DNA from 4 places in the Salinifilum ghardaiensis genome. Region 1 is predicted to be linked to each of the others. Evidence: riboswitches for the same ligand, from Rfam matches in the RefSeq annotation. Region 1 holds a riboswitch; each other region holds the start of a gene.
The links. A riboswitch is a leader RNA that binds a small molecule or an ion and turns the genes downstream of it on or off. The one in region 1 is predicted to bind cobalamin.

Region 1 (4,527 bases):
TCGGCATCGGCAACGGAGCGGTGACCGTCCGCGTGCTCGTCAAGACCCAGCCGGGCCAGCAGTGGGAACTCGGCCGCCGGCTCCGCGCCCAGCTCAAGACCGACCTCGACCGCCACAACATCTCCATCGCGCAGCCGGTGCTGCCGGTCAGCGGTGCCGGTGCGGCCCAGCAGGGCTGACCCGTCCGAACACGCCCGTCCGAACACGCGCGGCGCCGCCCCGGCAGGACCGGGACGGCGCCGCGTTCGCGTGCGGCGGGCAGCACGGCTGCGGTCGGCCGCGGGCGGACGGCGAGCGGTGGGGGAGGCGCCCGCCCGCGACGCGCGGTCACCGCGACAGGACCGCCACCGCGGGGTCGACCGGAGCCGTCACCGCGGCAGGGCCGATAGGAGCCGTCACCGCGGCAGGGTCGAGCGGACCTTCGCCGCCGCGTCGGCCATGTTCCGCAGCGCGGCCTCGACCTCCTCGTAACCGCGGGTCTTCAGCCCGCAGTCCGGGTTGATCCAGAGGCGGTCGGCGGGAACGGCGCGCAGCGCCTCGTCGGCGAGCGCGGCGATCTCCGCGGTGTCCGGCACCCGCGGGGAGTGGATGTCGTACACGCCGGGACCGATGCCGCGGCCGTAGCCGACCGCGTTGAGATCGGTCAGCACCTCCATCCGCGACCGGGCCGCCTCGATGCTGGTGACGTCGGCGTCCAGGTCGACGATCGCGTTGATGACGTCGCCGAACTCCGAGTAGCACAGGTGCGTGTGGATCTGGGTGCCCGCGGCGACGCCCGACGTGGCCAGCCGGAAGGCGTGCACCGCCCAGTCCAGGTAGGCGGGCTGGTCGGCGGCCCGCAGCGGCAGCAGCTCGCGCAGGGCGGGTTCGTCGACCTGCACCACGCCGATGCCGGCCGCTTCGAGATCGGCGACCTCGTCGCGGATCGCCAGCGCCACCTGCCGTGCCGTGTCCGCCAGCGGCTGGTCGTCGCGGACGAACGACCAGGACAGCATCGTCACCGGCCCGGTGAGCATGCCCTTGACGGGCTTGTCCGTCTGCTGCTGGGCGAAGGTGCTCCACTCGACGGTGATCGGAGCCGGCCGCGAGACGTCGCCGAACAGGATCGGTGGACGCACGCAGCGGGACCCGTAGGACTGCACCCACCCGTGGCGGGTGCTGACGAAGCCCTCCATGTACTCGGAGAAGTACTGGACCATGTCGTTGCGCTCCGGCTCACCGTGCACCACGACGTCCAGCCCGAGCCGCTCCTGCAGCCGGATGACGCCGGTGATCTCGTCGCGCATCCGCTGCCGGTAGCTCTCCCGGTCGATGGTGCCCGCGGTCAGCGCGGCCCGCGCCTTGCGCACGTCACCGGTCTGCGGGAACGAACCGATCGTCGTGGTCGGCAGCGGCGGCAGCCGCAACGCCTCCTGCTGGGCCTGCCGACGCCGCGCGTACTCCTCCCGGCGGGCGTCACCGGGGCGCAGCGCGGCGACCCGGGCGCGCACGCGCTCGTCGTGCACCCGGGCGGCGTGCGCGCGGTCGTCCACGCGGGCCCGCGCAGCTGCCAGTTCCCCGGAGACGCTGTCGCGGCCCTCGTGCAGCGCCCGGTGCAGCGTGACGACCTCCTCGAGCTTCTGCTCGGCGAAGGCCAGCCACGAGCGCACCTGGGGGTCCAGCTCGGTCTCGGCTTCGACGTCGTAGGGCACGTGCAGCAGCGAGCACGAGGTCCCGACCGCCAGTTCGCCCGCGGATCCGCGCAGCCGCTCCGCGGTCGCCAGCGCCCGGTCGAGATCGGTGCGCCAGATGTTGCGCCCGTCGACCAGGCCCGCCACCACCGACTTGTCGCGCAAGCCGGTCAGTTTCGGAATCTCCTCCACTGTGGAGGGGCTGGAGACGAGATCGAGCGCGAGTCCCTCCACCGGGCTGTCGGCCAGGATCGGCAGCGCCTCGCCGAGATCGCCGAAGTACCCGGCCACGAGCAGTTTCGGTCGCTCTTGCAGCTGGCCGAGGCGGGCGTAGGCCGAGCGCAGGGCCTGCAGCTGCTCCGCGGTGCGATCCGCGGCGAAGGCGGGCTCGTCCAGCTGCACCCACGGCACGCCGGCCCGGTGCAGCTCGGCCAGCAGGTCGGCGTAGGCGCTGACGAGGTCATCCACTGTGTCCAGTGGAGCGAAGCCCTCCGGCGCGTCCTCGGCCGGCTTCGACAGCAGCAGGAACGTCACCGGCCCGACGAGCACCGGCCGGGTGCTCACGCCCTCGCCGACCGCCTCGCGGTACTGGTCCACCACGGTCGTGTCGGACAGCGCGAACCGCGTGTCCGGACCGATCTCCGGGACCAGGTAGTGGTAGTTCGTGTCGAACCACTTGGTCATCTCCAGCGGCGGCGTGGACTCCGCACCGCGCGCCATGGCGAAGTACGTGCCGAGCGGGTCCAGGCCCAGCTCGGTGTAGCGGCGCGGTACCGCGCCGAACGTCACCGCCGCATCGAGCACCTGGTCGTAGTACGAGAACGTGTTGCTCGGCACGGAGCGCAGCCCGGCATCGGCCAACGTGCGCCACGTGCCGGCGCGGATGTCCCGCGCGGTGCTGCGCAGGTCGGCCTCGCTGATGCGGGAGTTCCAGTACCGCTCCAGGGCACGTTTGAGTTCTCGGTTCGGACCGATCCGGGGGTAGCCCAGGACGGTCGATCCGATGGTGCTGGTCAACGCTTCTCCTCGGTTCGACGACACGGGGACGCCGAAGTCCGATGGGGGATGTGCCTGACCACCGGCACGTGCGGTGCGCGCAACTGCGGGCCGCACCGGTGCCGATCGCCCGCAGGGTCCTCCCTCGAGACCTCGGACACGCGCACGTCGCGGTGACGCGCGCACCGGTGGCAGGTCTTCGGACTCGCGGGCGTTCTCGGAGCTCGTCCGAGGTTCCTACGCGCCGTCGGCTTCCCAGGCGCTCGGCCCAGTGCCCACCCGACCCGTCGGTCGGGGACGGCGTTCGTTCCCGCACACCGCTGCGGGGCAGTCCCGGAATCGCACCGGGTTCCCTCTTGCCTCGTGCCGCCCTCCGCCGGGAAACCCGGCGCGGCCGCACGAACCACCAGCACGCATGAGACTACCCGCTCGGCGGCGTGTGACAAGACCGCCGCGGCCGCGCAGCGGTTCCCGGGCGGCGGGGGCGCCCCGGTTGCCGTGGAGTTCCGCGGCGGGACCGGCGCGGAGGAGATCCGCGCCACAGCGGTCGCACCCGCACCCGTGCGCGGGTGCTCGCCCCGCCGCGGTGACCACGGTGGACACCGCGGCGGCAATCGGCCGCGCCCCACCCGCGCGGGGCCGGGGAGAACGGGGGCGGGTGTGGCGCTCCGCCCGGCGGGGTAGGGGCAGGGCGTGCGGCGGCATCCCTCGGGCGGTGCCGCCGGGAGGCGGCGAAAGCTGAGAGGAGGAGCGATGACCACGGCTCGCGAGTTGATGACTCCGGGGACGCACTGCGTGCGCAGTGACCAACCGGTGCGCGAAGCGGCCCGGATGATGGCCGATCTCGGGGTGGGGTCGATGCCGATCTGCGGACCCGACGACAGGGTGAAGGGCGTGATCACCGATCGGGACGTGATCGTCAAGGTCGTCGGTCAGGGCCGCGATGCGAGCAGTTTCCCCGCCGGTGACCTCAACCAGGAGGAGGCGGTGACCATCGGCGCGGACGACTCGGCCGAGGAGGCGCTGGAGACGATGCGGCAGCACCGGGTGCGCCGGCTGCCGGTGATCGACGGCGACCGCCTCGTCGGGATGCTGGCGCTGGCCGACCTCGCGCGTTCGCTGCCGGAGCAGCGCAGCGGTGAGCTCATCGCGACGCTCACCGCGGAGTGACCCGGCAGCTCCGGAGCGCCCCGGTCGTCCCGGGGTTCCCGGCCGTCCCGGCGGCAGTCGCCCCGGGACGGGGTGCCCCGCCCCCGTCAACCGCCGAACGGATCGTGCACGTGGTCGACGATGTCGGCCACCGAGGTGATCGTCCTGTCCGGCTGGAAGGGGTACTGGCGCGCGGTGTCCTGGCCGGAGAGGCCGGAGAGCACGAGGATCGTGCGCATGCCCGCCTCCATGCCCGAGCGGATGTCGGTGTCCATGCGGTCGCCGAGCAGCAGGGTGCTGTCAGCGCTGACACCGAGCGTGCGCAGGGCGAAGCGCAGCATGAGCGGGTTGGGCTTGCCGACGTAGTACGGCGGCTGCTCGGTCACGCGTTCGATGAGCGCGGCGACCGCGCCCGTCGCGGGCAGCGAGCCCTCCCGGCCGCGCCCCAGCTCGTCCGGGTTCGTGGCGAGGAACCGCGCCCCGCTCTCGATGAGCCGGATGGCCTTGGTGATCGAGCTGAAGCTGTACGTGCGGGTCTCGCCGAGGATGACGTAGTCCGGGTCGTGCTCGGTGAGCACGTAGCCGGCCTCGGTCAGCGCCGAGGTCAGCCCCGGTTCGCCGACGACGTAGGCCGATCCGCCGGGCCGCTGCCGGGCGACGAAGGAGGCCGTGGCCAGCGCCGAGGTCCAGATGGCGTGCTCGGGGATGTCCA
Region 2 (4,527 bases), 1.2 Mb from region 1:
AGATCACGCCGACCTTGTCCCGGCGCTGGTAGGCGTCCCGCAGCAGTGACAGCACCGCGCCGCTGACCGCGGACATCCGCTCCCGCGCGGCCATCGAGCCGGACGCGTCCACGGCGAACAGCACGAGGTTCCCCTCGCGCCCCTCGCGCACCGTGCGGCGCACGTCCTCGTTGCGCACCACCAGACCGGGGCCGCTGCGCCCCCGCGCGTGCTGGTGCGGAGCAGCAGCGACCACAGTGGACGGAAGGTGGACCCCGTACCCCTCGTGGGACGAGGCGCGCACCCCGCGTCCCGTGCGCGAGCGGGCGCGGCTGCGGCGGCCGGGAGCTCCCTCCCCCGTGCCGGGAACTTCCAGCAGGCGCGCGCGGAACTCGGACCCGGGCGCCGGCGCGCGGCGCTCCTGCGGCGCCGGCGAGGAACCGTCCGAGTCCTCGGACTCCTGCCCCTGCGACTGCGAGGAGGGCGCCGAGGCCTGCTGCTCCTCCGGTTCGGGCGCGCCGCCGCCGGGGCCGTCGTCATCGGGACCACCGTCGTCCGGCCCTTCGTCGTCCGGCCCTCCGTCGCCGTCCGTTCCGCCCGAGTCGTCCCCGTCGCCGTCCGAACCGCCGCCCTGGTCGTCACCGGGCTCGTCCGCGTGCTGCGCGGCGTCGTCGAGCGCCTGCTGCAGCTGGTCGTCGTCCACACCCGGTTCGTCGAACGGATCGCGGCGCCGCCGGTGCGGCAGCACGAGCTTCGCCGCCGTCTCCACGTCGGTGGCGGCCACGGCGTCCGCACCGCGCCAGGCCGCGTGCGCCACCGCGGTGCGCGCCAGCACGAGGTCCGCGCGCATCCCGTCCACCTCGAACGACGCGCACAGCGCAGCGATGCGGCGCAGTTCCGCGTCGGGCAGGACGACCTTGCCCACCTGGTCGCGCGCCCGCGCGATCCGCTCGGCCAGCTCGGCCTCCTCGGCGGCCCACCGCGCGGCGAACCCCTCGGGGTCGTCCTCGAAGGCCAGGCGGCGGCGCATCACCTCGGACCGGGTCCCGACCTCGCGGTCGGCACCGACCTCCACCGCCAGCCCGAACCGGTCGAGCAGCTGCGGCCGGAGCTCGCCCTCCTCCGGGTTCATCGTCCCGACCAGGACGAACGACGCCGCGTGCGAGACGGACACGCCCTCCCGCTCGACGTGCGCGCGCCCCATCCCCGCCGCGTCCAGCAGGACGTCCACGAGGTGGTCGTGCAGCAGGTTGACCTCGTCGACGTAGAGCACGCCCCGGTGCGCCGCGGCCAGCAGGCCGGGCTGGTAGGCGCGGACGCCCTCGGACAGCGCCCGCTCCACGTCCAGCGATCCGAGCAGCCGGTCCTCGGTGGCGCCGACGGGCAGCTCCACCAGGCGCGCCGCGCGGTGCTGCGCCTCCGCGGAGGCGTGCGGACCGTCCGGGCACTGCGCGTCGGGCTGCGCGGGGGAGCAGGCGAACCGGCATTCCGGCACCACGTCCAGCACCGGCAGCAGCGAGGCCAGCGCTCGCACCACCGTCGACTTCGCCGTGCCCTTCTCACCGCGCACCAGCACACCGCCGATGCGGGGGTGCACCGCGTTCAGCAGCAACGCCAACCGCAGGTCGTCGTGCCCGACGACGGCGGAAAACGGGAAGCGCGGACTCACGCGGGAGGCCTGCGGCGAGGCAGTCATACCAAGGTCTTCCTTCCTCCGGTCTCGGACGCCCGGGGTGTCGGGGCGAGGGGCGGCAGTGTCCTGACTCCCGGATCCTCGCGTCCCTCCGGCCTTCCCGGGGCGGCGTCCGTGCGCCGCGGTCCGGTGGCCCGCGCGGGAGGTCCGCTCCCCGGTCACAGTGGCGCCGGCCGTGCCGGATTCGCACCGGCTTCCCTGGCGCCCCCTCGTGGAACCGTTTCCTGCAGGTCCACCAGCATCCTGGCAGAGCGCGATCACGGATCCAACACAGCGGGCCCGATCGGAGAGAAGTCCCACGGAGCCCGCGGGAGCTCACCGGGCCGTTCCGCGCTGCGGCGCTCCACCCGAGCTGCGCAGGAGGTCCGCGACCCGGCCGGGGCCTGGCCTCACTCGGCCAGCCGCATGTCGACGTGCGGGATGCCGTCCTCGTCGTGGACCGGACCGCTCTCGACGAAGCCGAAGGAGCGGTAGAAGCCGGCCTTGTCCACCTGCGCGGACAGCACGGCCGGACTGCGCCTGATCTCGGCGAGCGCGGCGCGCATCAGCTTGCGCGCCAGCCCCATGCCGCGGGCGCCCGCCTCGGTGCACACCCGGCCGATGCGGTACGTGCCGTCGGGCTCCTCCAGCAGCCGGAGGTAGCCGAGGACGACTCCGTCGGCGGAGTCGATCCAGAAGTGCCGGGTGGTCTCCTCGAGATCGCGGTCGTCCAGCTCGCGGTACGGGCAGTTCTGCTCCACGACGAACACGTCGACCCGCAGGCGCAGCATGCGGTAGAAATCGGTCGCGTCCAGATCGGCGGTGTACGCCCGGTGGACAGCAGTCGCGAGCGGCTGAAGTATCACCTGTTCGTGGATACCACAGCAGCGCCCGCCCGGTTCGCCCGACCCCGCCGCACCGTTAGGCACGCCACCCCGCCGGGGGCGCGCCGCTGGGCGCCCCGGCCTGCGCCGGAGCACCGCGCAGGCGGCTCGCAGGCGGGCTCACAGCTGCCCCTCGAGCAGCGGGACGTAGCCCGAGGTGCGGGTGTACACCCCCGGGGTGTCCGGGCGGCCGCACCCGTCGCCGTAGGAGACGACGCCGGCCAGCCGCCCGTTGACCACGTAGGGGCCACCGGAGTCCCCGGCGCAGGAGTCCACGCCGCCCCGGGGAACTCCGGCGCAGAACATCGCGGACCGGTCGTACTCGGAGTAGGTCTCCGCGCACTCCGCGTTCGCCGCCACGGGCACCTCGGCGGAGCGCAGCACGGGTGAGGACGGACCGGACTCGGCGGTGCGGCCCCAGCCGTACACGGTGCCGCGCGTGCCGGGGCGGTACGACTCCGCATCACCCGGCTCGACGAGGTCGATCGTCGGCTGCGGCAGCGGGTCGCGCAGCGTGAGCACCGCGATGTCGTCGCCGTGCTGCACGTCGCGGTAGTCGGGGTGGCGCCACACGTCGGCGACGGTGGCCTCGCTCCCGGCGTCGGTGCGCAGGTCGCTGCGCCCGGCCACCACGTGCAGGTCCTCCGACGGGCGCTCGACGCCGGTGAGCTGGTCGACGGTGCAGTGGGCCGCGGTGACGACCTTGCCGGGGCGCACGAGCGTGCCGCCGCAGAACTGCCGCCCCTCGGCGTCGGTGAGCGCCACCACCCACGGAGCCCGGCTCGTGTCGCTCCGCTCCCCGCCGAGCACCTTCGGCTCGGCGGTGACGGCCTGCGCGGCCGGGGACATCCCGGCCAGAACGGTGACCACACCGCCGAGCACGCCCGCACCGCGCACGAGCCGGCCGCGCCCACCCGCCTCCGCACCGGGGGCGCCGGCGGCGTCTCCGTTCCCGTCGCACCTCGCCACGGGGTGCCTCCTCTCACCGGGTTGCGCCAGCCGATCACCGTAGTGCCCCCGCGCGCTCGCCGGGCGGAGGCACAACTCACATGGTTCCCGGAAAAAATCCCGTTACCATGGATAAAGCGCGGAAATTTTCCTCTCCATGGGCATGTTGAGCACATGGATGTGCGCACTGGGGGCTTTGCATCGAACGGGGCGCACCCGACGCGTCCCGACCCGTGCCGGTAGCCACCGGCAGATCGAACCTGATCGTGTGAGGAGGAGGACGTGTTCGTGGATCTCAGCACGGTGCCCGCGTTCCTGATCGCCAGCCTCGTCGTGATCCTCACCCCGGGCGTGGACACGTTCCTCCTGCTGCGCACCTCGCTGCACCAGGGACGGGGCGCCGGCCTGCGCGCCCTGCTCGGCATCCACAGCGCCAGCGCGGTGCAGATGACCGTGGTGATCTCCGGGCTCGGCGCGCTCATCACGCAGCAGCCGGCGGTGCTGTCCACGTTGAAGTGGATCGGCGCGGCCTACCTGCTCTACCTGGCCGGGAGCATCCTGCGCGGGCTCTGGTTGGCGCGACGGGAGGCCCGCAGCGGGCTGCCCGCGCGGCACGCCGAGACGGCGAAACCGTTCACCCGCGGCTTCCTCAGCAACATCACCAACCCGAAGATGCTGCTGTTCAGCCTGGCCTTCCTGCCGCAGTTCGTCGGCTCCGCCGCCTACCCCGCCGCGCAGCTCGTCGTGCTCGGCGTGCTGTTCCTCGCCCTCGCCGCCGTCTGGGAGCTCGCGATCGTCCTGGGGGCGGGGCACATCGCCGACCGGCTGCGCAACCCCCGGGTCGGTCGAACCCTCGACCTCGTCAGCGCCACCGCTTTCGTCACGATCTCGATCGGCCTGGTGGCGGGCTGAGCACCTGCCGCCAGCGGGGAGGTGCGGCGGCGCGAGGCGGTTCCCGCACCGCCGCGTCCACCCTCCGCCGCGGGTCGGCGGGCCGCGCCGCGCACCCGTCTCCGCGCCCTCCGCGCTGCCGCGCCGCCGGCG
Region 3 (4,527 bases), 340 kb from region 1:
TGTGCCGGTGGGCGCATCCTGCCATCGAGGCGGTGCTCGGCCCGATGCGAGCGTCCGACGTCGGGTGCCGGGAGATCGCGCGGATCGACGTGCGCACCTTCGCGGCCGCTGCCCGGCTGGCCGCCCGGGAACCGGCGAGCACCGAGCAGGCGCAGTACAGCCTGCCGTTCGCCGTGGCCGCCGCGGCGGTGCACGGGCGGGTCGGCGCCGAACTGCTGGCGGCGCCGAGCGGGGCGGGGGCGGAGTTGCGGAGGCTGAGCCGGTCGCTGCGCGTGCAGGTCGCGCCCGAGTTCGAGCGGGTCTTCCCGGAGCAGCGCTGGGCCGAGGCGACGCTGGTGCTCCGCGACGGCCGCAGTCTCCGGTCCGGAGCGGTCTCGGCGCCGGGCGGTCCCGAATCACCGATGACGGGGCGGGAGATCACCGGCAAGTTCCGGAACCTGGCCGCACCCGTGCTGGGACGTGAGCGTGCGGAGCGGATCGCAACGCTCTCCGGCGAGATGGGCCGGCTGCCGGACGTGCCGGAGCGCTACGACGCGCTCCTCGCCGAGATCACCGGCCCGCTGTGAGGTAGTTCCCGGGGCTGCGGGCGCCCGGTGCGTGCTGCGGCTCGCGCTTCGCGAGCGCGCTCGGCCTGTCGGAGCACCGCCGACAACCCCGAGCGCGGGAACGTGCGACCGCAGTCGCGCTCACGCGTGGTGGTCGACGATGTCGTACTCCTCCCACCGCAACTCCTCCATCCACTGTGGTTCGCCGGAAGCGCTTCACACCGCGGCCGGGCGCACGGGGAGTTCGAAGTGGACGGACGGGCTGTGCCGGCCGTCCTGCCGCCCGTCGTGGATCTCCGTGGCCAGGCTGCGCCAGAACGGTTCCGCCCCGTCCACGGCCGGGTTCGTGTGCAGGTAGAGCGTGGTGTACTCGGGGGCCGCGGCGACGAATTCGCAGGCGAGGCCGACGAGCGCGCGGGCCAGGCCGTTCCTGCGGTGCTCGGGGCGGACGTAGGTGCGGAAGATCTGCGCCGTCTCCGCGGTGCCGTAGCGCTGGGCGATCCACTGTGGATGCGGTGGGCTCTTCGGCCCGTCCGAGCGCACGGATGCGGTTCCGACGACCTCGTCTTCCAGCGCGGCCACGAACAGGGCGTGGCCGGGCGTGCGGAAGTAGGTGTCCTCGAGGTGGATCACGTCGGCGTGCCAGCTGGGGACGTAACCGTGGCCGAGCACGTGGTAGAAGGTGTCGAGCATGAGCGTGCGCGCTCCCTCGACGTCGTGCAGGCGTGCGCGCCGCACGGTGTAGTCGCCGAGCGCTCGATCGCTTCCCCCGGGCATGTCCTGGCTCCTCGAACGTCCGTTCCGATCCACGTGTCCGAGACTAATGCAACACGCTTGCAACAGCAAAATCGATGCTGAAAGCGCGGGATTCCGCGGGGAACAGCTGCTCATGCCGGGTTCGGCGGTGCGCGGGCGCTCCGGTGGCACCGGCGGGGAACCGCTCGGGGCGGCTTGACATCCGGTGGGGCGGCTGCGTACTTCTGGATCACGTACTGCGACGGCGACCAGGAAGCCGGTGCGAATCCGGCACGGTCCCGCCACTGTGAGTGGGGAGCTTCCCTCCACCCGCGGCCACTGCCGGAGAGCCCGGTGGGAAGGCCGGAGGGGCGGCGAGAATCCACGAGTCAGGACACTGACGCCGTCGCGCCGACTCGAAGCGGGGTCGCGGAGCCCCGAAGGAGGTACACAGGTGCGTCACGACACGTGCACCGCACGGCCGTCCCCGAACGACCCGCGTGCGGCGGTGGACCCGCAGGGCGCGTGAAAAGCCCCGGCACCGCTGGCAACCCCTCAACTCACGTGGATCGTACGGAGACGACTGTGCTTTCGACCGCTTCGGCCCCGGCCGGACGCAACGGAACCTCGCCGGACCTGCTGGCGCAGCGCGCGCTGGGCGGGCAGTTCGCGCGGGACCGCGACGACCTCCCGCAGTCCTTCAGCGCCTCGGTCGCGTTCCTGACCGTGCAGGGCTCGCAGCACTCCGGCAGGAGGAGCAGCTACGTCAACACGGTGCTCAGCATCCGCGTGCACGATGCCGTGGGCTCGTGCGCCGTGGAACCCGGTGAGCTCGGGGAGCGGGAGGTGCAGGAGATCGTCGGCTGCCGCGTCGACGCCCTGCTGTCCCACCCCGAACCCGCCGTGCGGGTGGCCGCGCTCGACGCGTACCTCACCTGCGTGCGACCGCACATCAGCGACCCGCGGAGGAGGACGGTGCGGCTGCCCCCGGGAGGTTCGCTGGAGAAGTCCACCGCCCGGGCCCGGGCGGTCGCGGAGCTCGTGCACGTGCCCGCGGGCGGGCGCGTCGCCGTGATCGGCGTGGTCAACTCGCTGCTGTCGGCGCTGCGCGAGCGCGGTGTCGACTACGTCGCCTGCGACCTCAGGGGCGGGCGAACCGAGTGGGACGAACCGGTGCTGCAGTGCCACCGGCAGGCGATCGGCCGAGCCCGGGCGGTCCTCGCCTCCGGGATGGTGCTCGGCAACGACACCTTCAACGAGATCGCCGGGCTGTGCCGCGACCGCGGTCTCGCCCTGACGATGTTCGCGCAGACCGGCAGCGCGGTCGCGCGGGAACTGCTCGGTTCCGGCGTCGACGCCCTGTCGGCGGAGCCGTACCCCTTCTTCTGGCTCACCGGCGATGCCACCGAGATCCACCTCTACTCGGCCGCGGGCGGTGGTCGGCCGTGACGCTGACGCACGCGGGCGCGAAGACCGGCGGCGCCAAGTGCCTCTCCCTGCTGGACCTGATCGGGAACACCCCCGCGGTGCGTGTGGACACTCCGCTGCCGCGCCGGCACCCGGGGTTCTGGGCCAAGTTGGAAGGACTCGCTCCCGGGACCATGAAGGCCCGAGCGGCGTTGTCGATGCTGGACGGAGCGCGCCACCGGGGCGAGCTGCTGCCCGGAGCACCGGTCGTGGAATCCAGCAGCGGGACCCTGGCCGTGGGACTGGCCTACGTCTGCGCGGCCCTGGGGCACCCGCTGGTCATCGTCGCCGATGACGAGCTCGACGGGATGACGCGCGCGCTGCTGCGGGCGCACGGCGCGCGCGTGGAGGTCGTGCGCCAACCCCACCCGCGGGGTGGCTGGCAGCGGGCGCGGCGCGACCGGGTCCGCGAACTGGTGGACTCGCTTCCCGGCGCGTACTGGCCGGACCAGTACAACAACCCGGACAACCCCGCCGGTTACCGGGGGCTGGGACTGGAGCTCGTGGACCAGTTCGACCGGTTGGACGCCGTGGTGTGCAGCGTCGGCACCGGTGGGCACAGCGCCGGCATCGCCGCGGTGCTGCGCGAGCACCGGCCCGAGGTGCGGATCGTGGGCGTGGACGCGCCGGCCTCGACCGTGTTCGGCCATCCCGCCGGAGAGCGGCTGATGCGGGGCTTGGGCAGCAGCATCCACCCGGGCAGCGTCGACTACCGCGCCTTCGACGAGGTCCACTGGGTGGGCGCGGCGCAGGCCGTCGACACGTGCCGCAGGCTGGCCGGGCACGCCTTCGCCACGGGCGGGTGGAGCACCGGCGCCGCCGCCACGGTCGCGGCCTGGTGCGCGCAGCAGGCCGGCCTGCACGAGGTGGTCGCGGTCTTCCCCGACGGTCCCCACCGCTACTGGGACACGATCTACGACGACGATTTCCGCGAGCGCAACGGATTGGACGGGCACAGCGCCGCGGAGCCGGTCGAGGTCGACGACCCGGCCGCCGCCGCACCGCTGGGGTGGAGCAGGTGCGGCACCATCACCGACCCCTGCCCCCGGCGGAGCTCGGCGCGCGAGCGCTGCGACGTGTGCGAAGAGGACGAGAACTCGTGAGAACAAGCGGATTCCGGATGCTGTCGTGGCCGGCGAGGCTGCTGGTGATCAACCAGTTCGGGATCACCCTGGGCTTCTACATGCTGCTGCCCTTCCTCGCCTCCTACATGACCGACGACCTCGGATACGGTGCCGCGCTGGTCGGTGTGGTGCTGGGGGTGCGGAACCTGAGCCAGCAGGGCATGTTCCTGCTCGGTGGAACCGCTGCTGACCGGTTGGGCTGCCGCCCGATGATCATCGCGGGCTGTGCGCTGCGCGTGCTGTCGTTCGGGTTGTTCGGCGTGCTGACCTCCCTGCCGGGGCTGGTCCTCGCCACGGTGCTCACCGGGCTGGCCGGGGCCCTGTTCAACCCCGCCGTGCGGACCTACCTGATGCACGAGGCCGGCGATCGGCGTGCCGAGGCCTTCGCGGTGTTCAACGTCTTCGGCCACGCCGGGACGTTCGCGGGTCCCCTGCTCGGAGCCGCGCTGCTGGCGACCGATTTCCGCGCCGTCGCACTGCTGGCCTGCGCGGTGTTCGCGGTGCTGACGGTCCTGCAGTGGTTCGTCCTGCCCGCCCGGCCGATCGAAGCGCAGCGCACGAGCGTGCTCGGCAGCTGGCGCGAGGTGGTGGCCAATCGGCGCTTCGTCGCGTTCACCCTGGCGCTGTCGGCCTACTTCGGGCTGTACAACCAGCTC
Region 4 (4,527 bases), 1.2 Mb from region 1:
CGCCGGACGTGAGCAGAGAGGGGAGTGCCGCATGACCGCCGAACTGCCCGGGGCGTTCGAGGCGCTGTGCGTGGGCGAGACGATGTCGCTGATCGCGCCGGAGCAGCCGGTCGCCCTCGAGAACGCCGCGCGGTTCACCCTCTCCGCAGGGGGTGCGGAGTCCAATGTGGCGATGCACCTGGCCGGGCTGGGACACCGGGTCGGATGGGCGAGCAAAGTGGGCGACGACCCGCTCGGGCGGCGCCTCGTCGCCGACATCTCCGCCGCGGGCGTGGCCACCGACCTCGTCGCGACCGAATCCGCCGCGCCCACCGGGGTCTACTTCAAGAACCCCGGACCGGACGGCACGCGCGTGCACTACTACCGCTCCGGGTCCGCGGCCTCCACGATGGACGAGGGCTTCCTCGGCGACGGAGTGCTCGACGCCGTCGAGGTCCTGCACGTCAGCGGCATCACCCCCGCCCTGTCGGCGGCCTGCGACCGGATGGTGCAGCACCTGCTCGCGCGTCCACGCCGGCACCTGCTGTCGTTCGACGTGAACCACCGCCCCGCGATGTGGCCGGCCGAGCAGGCGGCGCCCCGGTTGCGGGAGCTCGCCGACCTCGCCGACATCGTGTTCGTCGGCCTCGACGAAGCAGCCGCGCTGTGGGGCGCGCGCACCGCGGAGGAGGTGCGGGCGATGCTGCCGCGCCCCGGCACCGTCGTCGTCAAGGACGCGGCGAACGCGGCCTGGGAGCTGGGCGCCGAGCCCGTGTCCGTTCCCGCGCCGCACGTCGACGTCGTGGAACCCGTGGGGGCGGGGGACGCCTTCGCCGCGGGGTACCTCGCGGGCGTCCTCCGCGGCTTCGACCCGCAGCGGCGCCTGCGGTTCGGCCACCTGCTCGCCGCGCACAGCCTGCTCAGCACCACCGACCAGACCGCGCCGCCGGAGGAATCCGCGCTCGCCGGCTGGTTGGACCGCTCCGATCAGAGCTGGCGCGCGCTCCGGTTCGGGGAGGGCTGAGATGCACACCTTCGACGAGCTGTTCACCGTCCCGGTCATGGCGATCCTGCGCGGGATGGATCCGCAGCGCACGGTCAGCCTCGCCGAGCGGGCGTGGGACCTGGGGATCCGCGCGGTGGAAGTGCCGATCGAAACGGGGGAGGCCGAGCCGTCCCTGCGGGCCGCCGTCGAAGCGGGCAGGCGGCGCGGACGCCCCGTCGGCGCCGGCACAGTGGTCGGCCTCGACCAGCTGCACGCGGCGCACGCCGCCGGCGCGGCGTTCACCGTCGCTCCCGGCCTGGATTCCGAAGTGCTGCGCACCAGCGAGGAGCTGCGAGTGCCGCACCTGCCCGGCGTGGCCACCCCGAGCGAGATGCAGTGGGCCCAACGGCTGGGGGTGACCTGGGTGAAGGCCTTCCCCGCCGCCGAGCTCTCCGCCGGGTGGTTCCGCGCGATGCGCGGACCGTTCCCGAGCATGCGCCTGGTCGCCACCGGCGGCGTGCACGCGGGCAACGCGGAGGAGTACCTCGCGGCCGGGGCCTCGGTGGTCGCCGTGGGTTCGGCGCTGGAGGACTCCGCGCAGCTGGCCAGGCTGGCCGACCTCGTCGGTGGCGCGGGCGCGCCGGGCTGAGCCGCCCTCCGGTGTGGCCCAGCACACCCGCGCGCCGCGCGGCGCTGCCGACCGCTGGTCACCTGCGACGATCGCGCGCGCTCCCGCTGCGCGGCGCTGCCCGGCGCCGTTGCGGGGGAGACGGGTGAAGCAGCTCATGGCGCCGCGTGCCGCGCCCGTTAGGATGGGCCGGCAAGCCTGCGGCGAAATCGGAGGAACCCGGTGCGAGTCCGGGGCGGTCGCGCCACTGTGACCGGGGAGCTGCCCCTGAGATGCCACGGCCCGGAACGGGCGGGAAGGCGGGGGAGGTGCGGTGATCCGGGAGCCAGGAGACTCCGAGCGCCGCAAACCCCCACCCGGGGCGCGCACCCCGAGAGAGAGGACGAGGCGTGACCGAATCCGCCAGTACACGTGTGCTGCTGCTGTCCACCGCCGACACCGACCTGCTCGCCGCACGTGCCTGCGAAGCGGACTACCGCGTGGCGAACCCGGCCCGCGTCTCTGCTGAGGAAGTGCCCGACCTGGTGTCCGGTGTGGACATCGTCGTTGTGCGGCTGCTCGGCGGCAAGCGCGCCTGGGAGGACGGGCTGGACGCGGTCCTCGAGACCGGTGTCCCGACCGTCGCGCTCGGCGGCGAGGCGACTCCGGACGCGGAGCTGATGGCCCTGTCCACCGTTCCCTCCGGTGTGGCCACCCAAGCCCTGTCCTACTTGGCGGAAGGTGGTCCGCGCAACCTCGCGCACCTGGCCTGGTTCCTCTCGGACACGGTGCTGCTCACCGGGACCGCGTTCGAGCCGCCGGAGAAGACCCCCGAGTTCGGTGTGCACGGCAGCCGGGAGCACGACCCCGCCCGCCCCACAGTCGGCGTCGTGTTCTACCGGGCGCACGCCCTGGCCGGGAACACCGCGTTCGTGGACGTGCTCGCCGACGAGGTCGAAGCCGCCGGTGCCAACGTGCTGCCGGTGTACTGCGGGTCGCTGCGCGGCCTGGCGGACGCCGAAGGGCTGCGCGAACTCCTCGGCGAGTGCGACGCCCTGATCGCCACGGTGCTCGCCGCGGGCGGTTCCGTGGCCGCCAACGCCAGCGCGGGCGGCGACGAGGACTCGTGGGACGCCGGCGCTCTGGCCGAACTGGACATTCCCGTGCTGCAGGGGATGTGCCTGACCAGCAGCCGTGCGCAGTGGGAGGAGAGCGACGCCGCGCTGTCCCCGATGGACGCCGCCATGCAGGTGGCCGTCCCCGAGTTCGACGGCCGCCTGATCAGCGTCCCGTTCTCCTTCAAGGAGTCCGGTGAGGACGAGATCCCGGTCTACGTCGCGGATCCGGAGCGCGCGCGGCGCGTCGCCGGGACAGCGGTGGCCCTGTCCCGGCTGCGCGGAACCCGCAACGGGGACAAGCGCCTCGGCGTCGTGCTGTCGTCGTACCCCACCAAGCACTCCCGCGTCGGCAACGCCGTCGGACTCGACACCCCCGCCTCGGCCGTGGTGCTGCTGCGCGCGCTCGAATCCGCCGGCTACGACCTCGGTGGTCTCGACACGTCCGGACTGGACGGCGACGCGCTGATCCACCGGCTCATCGCCGCGGGCGGGCACGACGTCGAGTGGCTCACCGAGGAGCAGATGTCGCAGGCCGCCGTCCGGATCCCGGCGACGCGCTACCGCGAGTGGTTCGACGCGCTGCCCAAGCCGCTGGCCGACAGCATGGTCGAGCACTGGGGAACGCCGCCGGGCGGCCTCTACGTCGACGAGGAAGGCGCGATCTACGTCGCCGCTCTGCGGTTCGGCAACGTGGTGCTGCTGATCCAGCCGCCGCGCGGCTTCGGCGAGAACCCCATCGCGATCTACCACGACCCGGACCTGCCGCCGTCGCACCAGTACTTCGCCGCCTACCGGTGGTTGGAGGAGGAGTTCGGCGCCGACGCCGTGGTGCACCTGGGCAAGCACGGCACGCTGGAGTGGTTGCCCGGCAAGGGGATCGGGCTGTCGGCCGACTGCGCCCCCGACCCGGTGCTGGGCGACATGCCGCTGGTGTACCCGTTCATCGTCAACGACCCGGGCGAGGGCACGCAGGCCAAGCGGCGCGGGCACGCGACGGTCATCGACCACATGATCCCGCCGATGGACCGGGCCGATTCCTACGGCGACATCGCGAAGCTGGAGCAGCTGCTCGACGAGTACGCGTTGGTGTCCGACATGGACCCGGAGAAGAAGCCGGCGCTGCGCGACCAGATCTGGGAGCTGGTCACCTCGGCCGAGCTGCACCACGACCTGCACCAGCAGGAGCAGCCGGACGCGGATTCGTTCGACGACTTCGTGATGCACATCGACGGCTACCTCTGCGAGATCAAGGACGTGCAGATCCGCGACGGGCTGCACGTGCTGGGCAGGGCCCCGCAGGACGAGGAGCTCGTCAACGACGCGCTCGCCGTGCTGCGCGCCCGGCAGGTCTTCGGCGGAGCGGTCGGCGCCGTCCCGGGGCTGCGCTCGGCGCTGGCCGAGCACTTCGGCATGGACGAGCAGGCGCTGCTCGCCGACCCCGGCAGCCGCGCGTCCGTGCCGAGCGCGCTGACCGACCTCGTGGACGGGCCCGCCGCCTCCGGGGCGGACGCGGTGGATCTGCTGGAGTCGCTGGCGCGGCGCATCGTGGAAGCCGTGGCCACCACCGGCTGGGACGCCGACCGCGCCGCCGCGACCGCGCAGGAGGTGCTCGGCGGCAGCGTGCCGCAGGTCGAGAAGGTCGCGCACTTCGCCTGCGCCGAACTCGTGCCGCGGCTGGCGCGCACCACCGACGAGATCGACAACGCGGTGCACGCCCTCGACGGCGGATTCGTCCAGTCCGGACCGTCCGGTTCGCCCACCCGGGGACTGGTCTCCGTGCTGCCGACGGGGCGGAACTTCTACTCGGTCGACCCCAAGGCCATCCCCTCGCGCAACGC

Region 2: linked by a shared signal. The riboswitch ahead of ACVGV0_RS17950 (magnesium chelatase subunit D family protein) and the one ahead of metE (5-methyltetrahydropteroyltriglutamate--homocysteine S-methyltransferase) in region 1 are both predicted to bind cobalamin.
Region 3: linked by a shared signal. The riboswitch ahead of ACVGV0_RS11020 (Rossmann-like domain-containing protein) and the one ahead of metE (5-methyltetrahydropteroyltriglutamate--homocysteine S-methyltransferase) in region 1 are both predicted to bind cobalamin.
Region 4: linked by a shared signal. The riboswitch ahead of cobN (cobaltochelatase subunit CobN) and the one ahead of metE (5-methyltetrahydropteroyltriglutamate--homocysteine S-methyltransferase) in region 1 are both predicted to bind cobalamin.

The regions. Positions count from the first base shown of each region.
Region 1 is NZ_CM137101.1:2,736,389-2,740,915, reverse strand. It holds gene ACVGV0_RS12570 (mechanosensitive ion channel family protein) at 1-179, shown strand, start outside; gene metE (5-methyltetrahydropteroyltriglutamate--homocysteine S-methyltransferase) at 396-2,687, opposite strand; cobalamin riboswitch at 2,840-3,089, opposite strand; gene ACVGV0_RS12560 (CBS domain-containing protein) at 3,420-3,836, shown strand; gene ACVGV0_RS12555 (HAD-IIA family hydrolase) at 3,923-4,527, opposite strand, start outside.
Region 2 is NZ_CM137101.1:3,939,090-3,943,616, forward strand. It holds gene ACVGV0_RS17950 (magnesium chelatase subunit D family protein) at 1-1,675, opposite strand, end outside; cobalamin riboswitch at 1,734-1,870, opposite strand; gene ACVGV0_RS17955 (GNAT family N-acetyltransferase) at 2,062-2,517, opposite strand; gene ACVGV0_RS17960 (S1 family peptidase) at 2,656-3,504, opposite strand; gene ACVGV0_RS17965 (LysE family translocator) at 3,766-4,395, shown strand.
Region 3 is NZ_CM137101.1:2,399,857-2,404,383, forward strand. It holds gene ACVGV0_RS11010 (MmgE/PrpD family protein) at 1-566, shown strand, start outside; gene ACVGV0_RS11015 (GNAT family N-acetyltransferase) at 762-1,322, opposite strand; cobalamin riboswitch at 1,501-1,700, shown strand; gene ACVGV0_RS11020 (Rossmann-like domain-containing protein) at 1,866-2,729, shown strand; gene ACVGV0_RS11025 (PLP-dependent cysteine synthase family protein) at 2,726-3,850, shown strand; gene ACVGV0_RS11030 (MFS transporter) at 3,847-4,527, shown strand, end outside.
Region 4 is NZ_CM137101.1:3,946,010-3,950,536, reverse strand. It holds gene ACVGV0_RS17985 (sugar kinase) at 32-1,003, shown strand; gene ACVGV0_RS17980 (bifunctional 4-hydroxy-2-oxoglutarate aldolase/2-dehydro-3-deoxy-phosphogluconate aldolase) at 1,005-1,613, shown strand; cobalamin riboswitch at 1,806-1,927, shown strand; gene cobN (cobaltochelatase subunit CobN) at 1,982-4,527, shown strand, end outside.